DNA from 3 places in the Listeria immobilis genome. Region 1 is predicted to be linked to each of the others. Evidence: riboswitches for the same ligand, from Rfam matches in the RefSeq annotation. Region 1 holds a riboswitch; each other region holds the start of a gene.
The links. A riboswitch is a leader RNA that binds a small molecule or an ion and turns the genes downstream of it on or off. The one in region 1 is predicted to bind S-adenosylmethionine.

Region 2: another riboswitch for S-adenosylmethionine. It lies ahead of HCJ45_RS06300 (ABC transporter substrate-binding protein); the one in region 1 lies ahead of metE (5-methyltetrahydropteroyltriglutamate--homocysteine S-methyltransferase).
Region 3: another riboswitch for S-adenosylmethionine. It lies ahead of HCJ45_RS12645 (MetQ/NlpA family ABC transporter substrate-binding protein); the one in region 1 lies ahead of metE (5-methyltetrahydropteroyltriglutamate--homocysteine S-methyltransferase).

What each region holds. Positions count from the first base shown of each region.
Region 1 covers NZ_JAASUA010000001.1:569,965-574,142, reverse strand. The annotation lists tRNA gene HCJ45_RS02915 (tRNA-Phe) at 1-59, shown strand, start outside; tRNA gene HCJ45_RS02910 (tRNA-His) at 87-159, shown strand; tRNA gene HCJ45_RS02905 (tRNA-Gly) at 185-255, shown strand; tRNA gene HCJ45_RS02900 (tRNA-Ile) at 282-355, shown strand; tRNA gene HCJ45_RS02895 (tRNA-Asn) at 362-434, shown strand; tRNA gene HCJ45_RS02890 (tRNA-Ser) at 469-559, shown strand; tRNA gene HCJ45_RS02885 (tRNA-Glu) at 565-636, shown strand; gene HCJ45_RS02880 (MFS transporter) at 699-1,874, shown strand; SAM riboswitch class I at 1,949-2,055, shown strand; gene metE (5-methyltetrahydropteroyltriglutamate--homocysteine S-methyltransferase) at 2,163-4,178, shown strand, end outside.
Region 2 covers NZ_JAASUA010000003.1:308,331-312,508, reverse strand. The annotation lists gene HCJ45_RS06305 (ABC transporter permease) at 1-355, opposite strand, end outside; gene HCJ45_RS06300 (ABC transporter substrate-binding protein) at 456-2,030, opposite strand; SAM riboswitch class I at 2,117-2,219, opposite strand; gene HCJ45_RS06295 (GNAT family N-acetyltransferase) at 2,360-2,638, opposite strand; gene HCJ45_RS06290 ((4Fe-4S)-binding protein) at 2,649-2,882, opposite strand; gene HCJ45_RS06285 (IMP dehydrogenase) at 3,060-4,178, shown strand, end outside.
Region 3 covers NZ_JAASUA010000011.1:72,828-77,005, forward strand. The annotation lists gene HCJ45_RS12635 (methionine ABC transporter permease) at 1-342, opposite strand, end outside; gene HCJ45_RS12640 (methionine ABC transporter ATP-binding protein) at 339-1,355, opposite strand; gene HCJ45_RS12645 (MetQ/NlpA family ABC transporter substrate-binding protein) at 1,370-2,191, opposite strand; SAM riboswitch class I at 2,300-2,419, opposite strand; gene HCJ45_RS12650 (pyridoxal phosphate-dependent aminotransferase) at 2,572-3,753, shown strand; gene yycF (response regulator YycF) at 3,968-4,178, shown strand, end outside.

The DNA.
Region 1 (4,178 bases):
GTTGGTAGAGCACTTGATTGAAGCTCAAGGTGTCGGCAGTTCGATTCTGTCCCAAGCCATTCTTTTTAAAACATTTTTGCCTTATGGCGGATATGGCGAAGTGGTTAACGCACCTGATTGTGGTTCAGGCATTCGTGGGTTCGATTCCCATTATCCGCCCTTTGTTTTTAAAACTTATTATTATGCGGGTGTAGTTTAGTGGTAAAACTACAGCCTTCCAAGCTGTTGTCGTGGGTTCGATTCCCATCACCCGCTTTTTACCATGAATCTAGTTTTACTGAGGGCCTATAGCTCAGCTGGTTAGAGCGCACGCCTGATAAGCGTGAGGTCGATGGTTCGAGTCCATTTAGGCCCATTTTATTCCACAGTAGCTCAGTTGGTAGAGCAATCGGCTGTTAACCGATCGGTCGCAGGTTCGAGTCCTGCCTGTGGAGTTATTCTTTCAAAAAGAATAGAATTTTTATATCTGGGGAAGTACTCAAGTGGCTGAAGAGGCGCCCCTGCTAAGGGTGTAGGTCGCTCGCGCGGCGCGAGGGTTCAAATCCCTCCTTCTCCGCCAGATATGGCCCGTTGGTCAAGCGGTTAAGACACCGCCCTTTCACGGCGGTAACACGGGTTCGATTCCCGTACGGGTCATCCAAAAAACAATGTCGAACTTCGACATTGTTTTTTATTTATTAAAATTTCGGAGGCTGTTTATGAGTTCTAAAGGGAAATTTTGGATATTAACAATGGTTGTTGCCATCTCTGGGTTGTCTCAAGGGGTACTATTACCGCTGATTGCTATTATTTTAGAAGGTAAGGGTGTTAGCGCTTCAATAAATGGTTTTCATGCTACAGGAATTTATTTAGGTGTTTTACTTATTTCACCATTTATTGAAGCACCATTGCATAAGTATGGTTATAAGCCGATTATATTAGTTGGTGGAGGGCTAGTTGCCATTGCAATGCTAATTTTCCCAGTCTGGTTTAATTTGTACTTTTGGTTTGTGCTACGATTATTAATTGGGGTGGGAGACCATATGTTACATTTTTCTTCACAGACGTGGATTGGAGCAATGAGTGATCCTAGTAAGCGTGGGCGGAATATGGCTCTATATGGATTATTTTTTTCATTAGGATTTGCGATAGGTCCGCAATTAGTTAACTTAGCAGAAATTAATGTGAATTTACCGTTCTTTCTTTCTGGTGTATTGGTATTGATTGCCTGGATATTTGTTTGGTTTCTTAGGAATGATTTTGTTGGAGAGAAGGCAGATATTCGAAAAATTTCTTTTTGGGGTAGTTTAAAACGATTTTCTGATGTTTTTAAACTGGCTTGGGTTGCGATGATTCCTCCATTTTTATACGGCATATTGGAGACAGGACTTAATGCAACATTTCCTATTGTAGGTTTACGTGATGGTTTAGATACGATGATGATAGCGGTAGTGATTTCATCCTTCTCAGTTGGAACGATTATTTTTCAAGTGCCGATTGGGATTATTAGTGATAAATTTGGTCGAGGTCGAATGTTACCACTTTTGACGGGAACGGGTGCTATAGTGTTTGTCTTAACAGCTTTTGTTAAAATTCCTGTAATGTATGTGATTTTTTTCTTTGTTTTGGGGATATTATTAGGATCACTTTACTCACTGGGACTATCATACATGACTGATTTGACTCCGCTTGAGTTACTTCCAGCTGGAAATATTTTGGTGGGGATGTGCTTTAGCTTAGGGAGTATTATTGGACCAAGCGCTACAGGAATTATGATTGGTGTTTTTGGAAATCAAATATTTTATTTTGTAGTTGCCGGACTCCTTCTACTTGGCTGTTTGTTGTTAGCTTTGGGAGCACATAAAGAGACAATAAAAAAGAAAATCGAAATTTAATGATTGACAGCTTTTAGTTGTAAGTGGTATGATAACTTCAATCTAATTTAAGTAATAAAAAACTAAATAAATTACTCTTATTATGAGTGGTAGAGGGACTGGCCCGTTGAAACCCAGCAACCTTTCAATTCGTTGAAAAGGTGCTAAATCCTGCGAAGTGTGATGCTTCGAGAGATAAGAGAGACTTAAAAAGTTTCATTGTATTTGTGTATCGAAACTTCCAAACCTCTCTAGTTCTCTAGGGAGGTTTTTTCGTTGGCAAAAAAATAAAGGATAGGGTGATAAGTTATGGTAAAGGCGATTAGTTCAAATTTGGGGTATCCGCGACTTGGAGAGAAGCGCGAATGGAAACGAGCGTTAGAAAAATTTTGGAATGGATTAATTACAGAGCAAGAATTACTAGCTGAAACAAAAGCTTTGAGATTACATGCGCTAAAAAAACAACAAGAAAAAGGAATTGATTTAATTCCAGTGGGTGATTTTAGTTTTTATGATCAAGTACTTGATACAAGCGTAACTTTTGGTATTATTCCAAAACGATTTCAGCATGATGGTGGAAAAGTATCACTAAATACATACTTTGATATTGCTCGTGGAAAAAGTGAGGCAGTTGCTTCCGAAATGACCAAATGGTTTAATACGAACTATCACTACATTGTACCAGAACTTGTGGATGCGACTCCTAAAGTATTGCATAATCGGGCTCTTTATTATTACGAAGAGGCAAAAAAAGAGCTTGGTATTGATGGGAAACCTGTTCTTATCGGTCCAATTACGTATTTAAAACTCGGAAAAGGTAGTAATGCAGAAAGTTTTGAAGCATTAGTGGATAAATTTATTCCAGCCTATATAGAAATTTTAACAGAACTAGAATCTGCTGGGGTCGAGTGGGTACAAATAGATGAGCCTTATTTAGCAACAAGTTTCGCTAAAGAAGAATTACAGTTATTTGAAAAAGTGTATAAGGAGTTTCAAAAAGCAACACCAAACTTAAAGATCGAGTTACAAACTTATTTTGAAAGTTTGGATTATTATGAAGAGGTAGTGAATTTACCAGTTGCAGCAGTTGGGATTGATTTTGTTCATGATCACGGGGAGTCATTAAAGGCGTTAAAAACATATGGTTTTCCAGCAGATAAGTTTCTAGCAGCAGGAGTGGTTGATGGCAGAAATGTTTGGCGAAGTAATTTAGATGAAAAGTTAGAATTATTAAGCACTATTTCCAACTATGTTACTGATGGGAAACTAATTGTTCAGCCATCTAATTCGCTATTACATGTACCAGTGACAAAATGGAGCGAACCAGAGCTAGATGAAATCATTCTTGGCGGTTTATCATTCGCTGATCAGAAATTAGATGAAGTAGTTGTTTTAACAAAAGCTTTAACATTAGGTAAAGAGCATGTGGAAACAGAACTAAAAGAAGCTCGATTGGCTGTTTTAGCTTTAAATGAATCTAGTCATCGAAATAATCTAGAAGTTCAAGCGGCAATTGCAAATTTGGAAAATATTCGAGTCGAACGAGATTTACCATTTGCTGAGCGAATTAAACTACAACATGCTTGGTTGCAATTACCATTATTTCCAACAACAACAATTGGTAGTTTTCCGCAGTCACCCGAAGTTCGTAGTACCCGTGCAGAATGGTTGAAGGGAAATATCACGGATGCAGAATATAATGCCTTTATTGAAAAGGAAACAGCTCGGTGGATTCAAATTCAAGAAGATTTAGATTTGGATGTATTAGTTCATGGCGAGTTTGAACGGACGGATATGGTAGAATATTTTGGCCAAAAATTAGCAGGTTTTCAAGCGACGAAATTTGGCTGGGTTCAATCTTACGGTTCAAGAGCAGTTCGACCACCCCTAATTTATGGCGATGTTGCTTTTACAGAAGAAATTACCGTGAAAGAAAGTGTTTATGCGCAGTCGTTAACGAAACGACCGGTGAAAGGAATGCTTACTGCACCTGTGACTATTATTAATTGGAGTTTTGTTCGGGATGATATTCCTGAAAGTACTGTCGCTAACCAAGTGGGCTTAGCTCTTCGTAAAGAAGTAGAAGCACTAGAGCGTAATGGTATTAAAGTCATTCAAGTGGATGAGCCAGCTTTACGTGAAGGATTGCCACTAAAACGTGCAAGATGGGAAAAATATTTAAATGATGCCGTTTATTCATTTAAATTAACAACCACTTCGGTTCAAAACGATACACAAATCCATACCCATATGTGTTATTCAGATTTTGACGATATTATTGAAACTATAAGTGCTTTAGATGCGGATGTTATTTCTATTGAAACA
Region 2 (4,178 bases), on a different contig from region 1:
CTAATCCAAGCGGAATGGACAATATTAGCGTCAAAATAAGGGAAGTCCCTACTAAACCAAGTGTCGCTGGAATTCGCTCTAAAATTTGTTGTAAAACTGGTTGGCTATTAATAATTGAATAACCTAAATTCCCTTGCAACAAATTCCCTAGCCAAATAAAGTACTGCATATAAATCGGCTGATCAAGCCCTAAACTTTGTCGAATTCGCTCTACATCATCGGGATTCATATCAGGCGTAACAAATGAATTTACCGGATCACCGGGTGCTAATTTTATAAGTGCAAAGGAAATAATTGAGATAATAAATAGCATCGGAATAATTTGCAGTACGCGTTTTGTGATTGTTTTTAGCATAATTTATCTCCTATCTAAAACACAAAAAATGACAAGTAAAAATCTGAACCCACCAAAAATAACTTGGCAGGTCAGATTTTTTATGAATATTTTTTAGCTATTATTCCGTTAAATATAATTTAGATAGATCACGGAACATTGTTACTGGTTGCGGTGTTGCAGCTTTTTGTCCACCATAACGGCTATCAAGTGCGAGTACTGCATTGTCATATGAAATTGGGTAAATTACCGCATCGTCCGCAATTGTATTTTGAATGTCTTCATACACTGCTTGACGGTCTTTATCATCCGCTGTAACGGCGCCTTTTGCCCAAAGTTCATCCAAAGCTTTATTGTGATAATTGGCATAGTTATAAGGAGCATCACTTAGGAATAAAGATTTATATGCATCTGGATCATTCCCCATAATATAACCATTTAAGGCGATTGAGTAATCCGCATTTTTACGGTCAAGTGTAATATTACTTAGTGCATTTGGATCAGTTGGTTTTAAATCAAGTGTTACGCCAATTTCTTTATACTGTTGTTGCAGGTAAAGCGCAATGCTCTCTTGAGATTTACTGTTATTTAAATAATATACGGTTAATTTTTGACTAGTATCAAAACCACTTTCTTTTACTAGTTCTTTTGCTTTAGCTATATCTTGCTCATATGTTTCTACTTTATCAGTAAAATATTTTGTGTTTTCTGTTAGGAAGGAAGACGCTGGTTTGGCATATTCATCCGAACCATACGCTGCTTCAATGATTTCCTCGCGATTAAGCGCATAAGATAACGCTTGGCGAAGTTCTTTTGATTTCAGAGCAGGTTGATTTTCATTGAAAACTGCATAACTCAAACGGTTTTCAGGATAAGTGATAATGTTTACCGCACTAGCCTTTTCTACTTTATTTCGCTCAGAAGGTTGTATTGATTTTAAGTTGATTTCTCCATTTTGAAGTGCTAAGTTTGCTGAATTTTGATCTTTGGTAATTCGATAAGTGACTTTATCTAGTTTTGGTTTGCCATCAAAGTAATCGTTGAATCTCTCTAAGGAAACGTATTCGCCTGCTTTATACTCAACAAATTTATATGGTCCGGAACCAATTGGCTTTTTATTTTTATCACTTTTTTCGATATTTTCTACCCCTTCAAAAACATGTTTTGGAATAGGGAAGAAAGTTTTAATTGTATTTTCAAAGGCTGGAGCAACAGTTGGTAAAGTAAATTTAACTGTTGTATCGTCAACAGCTTCTACTTTTACAGGTTTATCGTCAAAAACAAAATTCCCACGATTAGGGCTGTTTTGTTTTGTATCTAAAACGGAATCTACTGTAAATACTACATCATCTGCAGTTAGCGGTTTTCCATCGTGCCATGTTAAACCATCTTTCAATTTTACAGTATAAGTTAGGTTGTCATCTGAAATATCTAAGCTTTCCGCAAGCGCTGGTTTTCCATCAGCCTCCCAAAAAAGTGGTGCGTAAACAGCTTGTTGAATAGTTAATGTTACTCGGTCAGAGGCATAGTTTGGATTGATAACTTCTGGGTCTCCTGCCACTCCGATAATAATCGATCCGCCATCTGTTGCTTTGCCAGAACCGTTTGCTTTATCTGAGCTAGTACCAGAACCTCCGCAAGCAGTCAGCACCAAAGCAAAAACTGAGATAACTGCCACTAATAAAAATTTCTTCATCTAACAAAAACTCCCCTCTTTAGCGCTAATAAAATAACGCTTCTTCTGTTTTTTGGTCAGAATCGAAGCGCCTAATTGTAAGCGACTACTTATCTGCCAGAATGTTACTTCTGATCGGAATTAGCATAGAACTTGCGCTCCGCTGCTGGGTTTCACTGGGCCGAATCCCTCCACCACTCTTGATAAGAAATTGTATCACTATTATTCCTATACGTTTACTGTGAATTAAAGATACACTGAAATGAAGGAGATGTCAAGAAGAGAAATCCAATATTTTTAAAATATTCCATAAAAAAAGAGACTAGGCTCAAAACCTAGTCTACTTATTATTACTTATCAGCTTGTACCGCTTGATACTCCGGCTTTTTCGAAAACTCAGATTTAGCAAATGGACAAAGCGGAATAATTTTCTTACCTTCTATTTTTGCTTTTTCTACAGCACGTTTCACCAGTTCTTGGGCGATCCCTTGACCACGAGCTGCATCGTCCACACCCGTATGATCAATAATAAACATATCTTCCCCTGTTGGTACAAATGTTACCTCACCAACCTCAACACCTGCATCATTTACCGCATAAATTCTATTTTCGCCGTCTTTATATTCCATTTTACCCCTCCTATTTCTCTATATATTGAAGTGCCCCGCTTGGACAAGTGTTAATAACACGTTTTACTTCTTCTTTTGATACGTTATCTGGCATTATCCATGGTTTTCTATCTAAATCAAATAATTCTTTGTTTCCCCTTACGCAATTTCCTGAATGCTCACAAACATTTGTATTAAAATAAACATCTATTTCTTCCCCGTGATACTTACGATAACCACGTTCTAAAAGTTTTTCCTCACTCATCTGCTTACCTCCTTCGCATAAAATAATCTTCTTTTAGTATATTCCTCCTAACCTACAAAAGAAAACGTTTATACTTGACCTTAAAAAATCACTATCAATCATTGACTTTCAAGCGAGTTCTTGAAATAATAAAGATATTTTATAAATGTAAATTAAATAGAAGAAGGAGTGGAGATAATGGCATTTTATTTTGAAGAACCGTCCCGCACATTTAGTGAGTTTTTGCTCGTTCCTGGCTACTCATCAGCAGAATGTGTACCTACTAATGTTAGTTTAAAAACACCTATCGTAAAGTTTAAAAAGGGTGAGGAATCAGCAATTACAATGAATATTCCGCTTGTTTCCGCAATTATGCAAGCTGTTTCTGATGATAATATGGGGATTGCCTTAGCTACAGAAGGCGGAGTATCCTTTATTTTCGGCTCACAATCTATTGAAAGTGAAGCGGCAATGGTTTCACGTGTAAAAAATCATAAAGCCGGCTTCGTTATTAGTGATTCCAACATTAGCCCAGATAAAACTCTTCAAGATATTCTGGATTTAAAAGAAAAAACAGGTCATTCTACCGTTGCAGTGACAGAAGATGGTACTGCGAATGGTAAATTACTTGGGATCGTAACCAGCCGCGACTATCGTATAACACGAATGAGTCCTGACGAAAAAGTAGCAGATTTCATGACTCCTTTTAATAAGTTAGTTACAGCAAATAAATCCACCACTTTGAAAGAAGCAAATAACATTATTTGGGACAACAAATTAAATGCCTTACCTCTTGTTGATGATAATGAGCACTTAGTTCATATGGTGTTCCGTAAAGATTATGACTCCAACAAAGAAAATAAATTAGAACTACTTGATTCCTCCAAACGTTACGTTGTTGGCGCTGGTATCAATACACGTGATTATGAAGAACGTGTTCCCGCACTAGTGGAAGCTGGCGCAGATATTCTTTGTATAGACTCTTCTGAAGGCTACTCCGAATGGCAAAAACGCACATTGGATTATGTGCGCGGCAAATATGGTGATTCTGTCAAAATTGGTGCTGGAAACGTGGTGGACCGTGATGGGTTCCGCTATCTAGCTGATGCTGGCGCAGACTTTGTTAAAGTTGGAGTTGGCGGAGGATCTATTTGTATTACACGCGAACAAAAAGGAATCGGTCGTGGACAAGCAACTGCACTAATTGATGTTGCCAAAGCACGTGATGAATATTTTGAAGAAACTGGTGTGTATATTCCAATTTGTTCTGATGGCGGCATTGTTTACGACTATCATATGACACTGGCTTTAGCAATG
Region 3 (4,178 bases), on a different contig from region 1:
TGCGGACTCCATTAAACGTGCAATATAAGGAGCTGTGAAGACAACAAGCGGCAAAATAACCCCTTGAATACCAATCGTCGTCCCAACAACTGCACGCGTTACGGGAATCATCAAGAATAATAAAATAATAAACGGTAAAGAGCGTAAAATATTAATAATCCAGTTTAAAATACTATAAACAACAAGATTTTCAGTTTGACCGCCTTTACGTGTTAAAATCAAAAATACACCAAGCGGAAGACCAATAGCTAAGGCAATAACAAGCGTAATGCCTGTCATTATTAACGTTTCTAGAAAACCTTGCCAAAGAATCGGGCCCCATTCTTCAATAAATGAACTCATAGCAACTCGACCTCCTCAACAACAACGCCAGATTCCTTTAAATAAGCAATTGCTTTATTATATTCTATTTCGTCCCCTTTTAAATGAACGAGCAGTTTTCCGAGTGTGCCGTTTTTCAAATGATCAATTCCGCCAGCTAAAATACTAGGAAGAACATCAAATTTACGCGAAACAAGTGCAAGTGCAGGTTCATCCGCTTCAGCCCCAATAAAGTGGAGGGATACAAGTTTTCCGGTAGCAATATATTTTTCTAGTAAATCTTGAGGAATATCAAAACTTGCCTCAGAGCCAACAAAACGTTTGGTTGTTGCATGCTTTGCTTTAGTGAAAATATCTAGGACAGTTCCTTGTTCCACTAAATGACCGTTTTCCATAACAGCAACACGATCACAAATGCGTTGAATGACATCAAGTTCATGAGTAATTAAGAAAATCGTGATGCCTAGTTCAGCGTTAATTTTAAGTAATAGTTGTAAAATTGCTTCCGTTGTTTCTGGATCAAGAGCGCTTGTTGCCTCGTCACTTAGTAAAATTTCTGGCTCATGTGCAAGTGCTCTTGCAATCGCCACACGTTGTTTTTGACCGCCAGAGAGCTGGCTTGGAAAATTATTTCGTTTATCTTCTAAGCCAACAATCGATAAATATTTGTCTACACGTGACTTAATTTCTTCTTTTGGTACTCCTTCAAGTTGGAGTGGTTTCGCAATGTTTTCATAAACGGTGGCAGTCTTAAGTAAGTTATAACCTTGGAAAATCATCCCAATTTTACGACGCGCTATCCGTAAATCTTTACTTGAAAGGGTAGATAAATTCTTACCGTCAATCAAAACGTGTCCTTCATCTGGACGTTCAAGTAAGTTAATACAACGAACGAGCGTACTTTTTCCAGCACCACTATAACCAACAACGCCAAAAATTTCTCCTTTTTCGACTTGAATAGATACATTTTTAACGGCTTCTACTGTTTTCCCATTAACGTTAAATGTTTTTGATACTTGATGTAATTCAATCAAAATAAAACAACTCCCTAAAATGCAGGTACAACAGACCCATTAAATTCTTTTTCAATAAATTCTCTGACATCATCAGAATGGTAATATTTTTCGAGTGTTTTTACTACTTCATCTTCTTTGTTTTCAGTGCGAACAACAAAAACGTTTGGATACGGATTGTTTTCTGTTGGTTCATTGTAAATAGCATCTTCATTAATAGAAAGCCCAGCGCCCATTGCAAAGTTTGTATTAATAGCTGCGGCTGCTACTTCATCTAATTGTGCAGGGATTTGTGAAGCCTCAAGTTCCACGATTTCTAAATCTAATGGATTTTCAGCAATATCTTTTTTCGTTGCTTTTTCTTCCACGCCATCTTTCAATTTAATAATACCTGCATCTTCAAATAATTTTAAACCACGATATTCGTTACTTGGATCATTTGGAACAGCAATTTTGTCCCCTTTTTTCAAATTCTTTATATCTTTAATGTCGTTTGAGTAGACGCCCATTGGAAAGGCAACTGTTTTAAAAGCTACGTCTAGTTTGTAACCTTTGTCTTTCTTTTGTTGCTCTAAAAATGGAATGGTTTGATAGTTGTTTGTATCCAAGTCACCATCGTTTAGAGCTGTATTTGGTGTATTATAATCATCAAATGTTTTGATTTTGATTTCAAGACCATCTTTTTTCGCTAATTTTTGAACTTCTTCAGCAATTTGTTGGTGTGGACCAGCTGTTGTACCAATAGTTATTTCTTTCGTGCTTAAAGCTTTATCATCACTACCGCCACCACACGCAGCTAATCCTAAAATAAGGCTTGACGCAAGTAAAATTCCTAACCCTTTTGTTAATTTTTTCATCTTTTTTCCTCCCTAGTATGTTGATTATTTATCCAGATTTATTCATGAAAGCAATAAAAAACTTCTCTATTTAGAATAGAGAAGTGGAAAGTCGAACATATCCAGCTCCTCTTATCTACCAAAATGAAATCTACCATTTTGCTGGAATTAGCACCTTCACTTTACGCTTTAATAAAGTTGGGTTGCCGGGCTTCATAGGGCCAGTCCCTCTGCCGCTCTCGATAAGAGAAAATATTTTAGAAAAACCTGTTATTTAAAAATATACGCATTTTCCTTCAATTTGTCAATCGTTTTTTAGGTGTTTAAAAAAACAGACTGGACAAATACCTCAGAAAACTTTACTATTTTAATCAATGAAACTTATAAAGGACGGGTGTAAAATGAAAATTTCCAAACGTTTACAAAATTTACCAGAACAGTTTTTTTCTAGCCTAGTAGAAAAAGTTGGAAAGAAAGTGGCAGCTGGTCATGATGTTATTAACTTAGGCCAAGGTAATCCAGATCAGCCAACACCCGATCATATTGTTGCGGCACTTAAAGATGCTTCTGAAAAGCCTAATAATCATAAGTATTCTTTATTTCGTGGAAAGTTCGAATTGAAAAAAGCGGCCGCAGATTTTTATGCACGCGAATATAATGTAACTATTGATCCGATGACCGAAGTAGCAATTTTATTTGGAACAAAAACAGGATTAGTTGAATTGCCAATGTGTATTATGGATCCGGGTGATGTGATGCTATTACCAGACCCTGGTTATCCCGATTATTTGTCAGGAGTGGTTTTAGGAGAAGTTCAATTTGAAAGGATGCCTTTAATCGCAGAAAATCATTTTCTACCTGATTTCACTAAAATTCCTGCTGAAATTGCGAAAAAAGCGGAATTAATGTACTTAAATTATCCCAATAACCCAACTGGCGCGATTGCTACAACTGATTTTTTTGAGGAAACAGTTGCTTTCGCTAAAGAAAATAATATTATAGTTGCGCATGATTTTGCTTATGGTGCAATTGGCTTTGATGGTCAAAAACCGATTAGTTTCTTGCAAACTCCTGGCGCAAAGGGAGTCGGAATTGAATTATACACACTTTCGAAAACATATAATATGGCAGGCTGGCGAGTTGGTTTTGCGGTTGGAAACAAAGAAGTTATTGAAGCAATCAACCTTATTCAAGATCATATGTATGTAAGTTTATTTCCAGGAATTCAAGATGCGGCTATAGAAGCTTTAACAGGTGATCAATTGTGTGTCCGCGAATTAAATGCGCGCTATGAAAAAAGACGCAATGCCTTTATTGCTGCATGCGAAAAAATTGGTTGGAATGCAGTTGCTCCAGCAGGTTCCTTCTTTGCTTGGATGCCAGTTCCCGAAGAGTTTACTAGTAGCCAATTTGCAGACTATTTATTAGAAGAAGCGAATGTTGCTGTAGCGGATGGAAGTGGTTTTGGGGAGTTTGGCGAAGGATATGTTCGTGTTGGACTTTTAATAGAGGAAGCTCGTTTAGAAGAAGCAATCACCCGAATTTCAAAATTACATCTTTTTGACAAAATTCCGCAAAGTTAAAACGCTGTCGTGACTTACTTTAAGATAAAAAAGCCTGTAATAATTCAGATAATTAGAGGTATGTGTTATAATTAGTTAGGTAAGTCTGTTTTTAATGTTACTAGTTTATAAAGATGAACCAAATGGGCTGTATTTAACAACAAAAAAGTATAAAACTAAACTATCTGTCCCGGTATAAACCGGCAAAATCCATGAATGAGAGGACTGTAAACTAATGGCAGAAAAGAAAATTCTTGTAGTAGATGATGAAAAACCGATTGCTGATATAGTTAAATTTAATCTAAATAAAGAAGGATTTGATGTATATTGCGCCTATGATGGCGATGAAGCATTAGAACTAGTTGAGGAAGTTCAACCAGATTTGATTCTACTAGATATTATGCTTCCAGGTCGTGATGGTATTGAGGTATGTCGTGAAGTTCGTA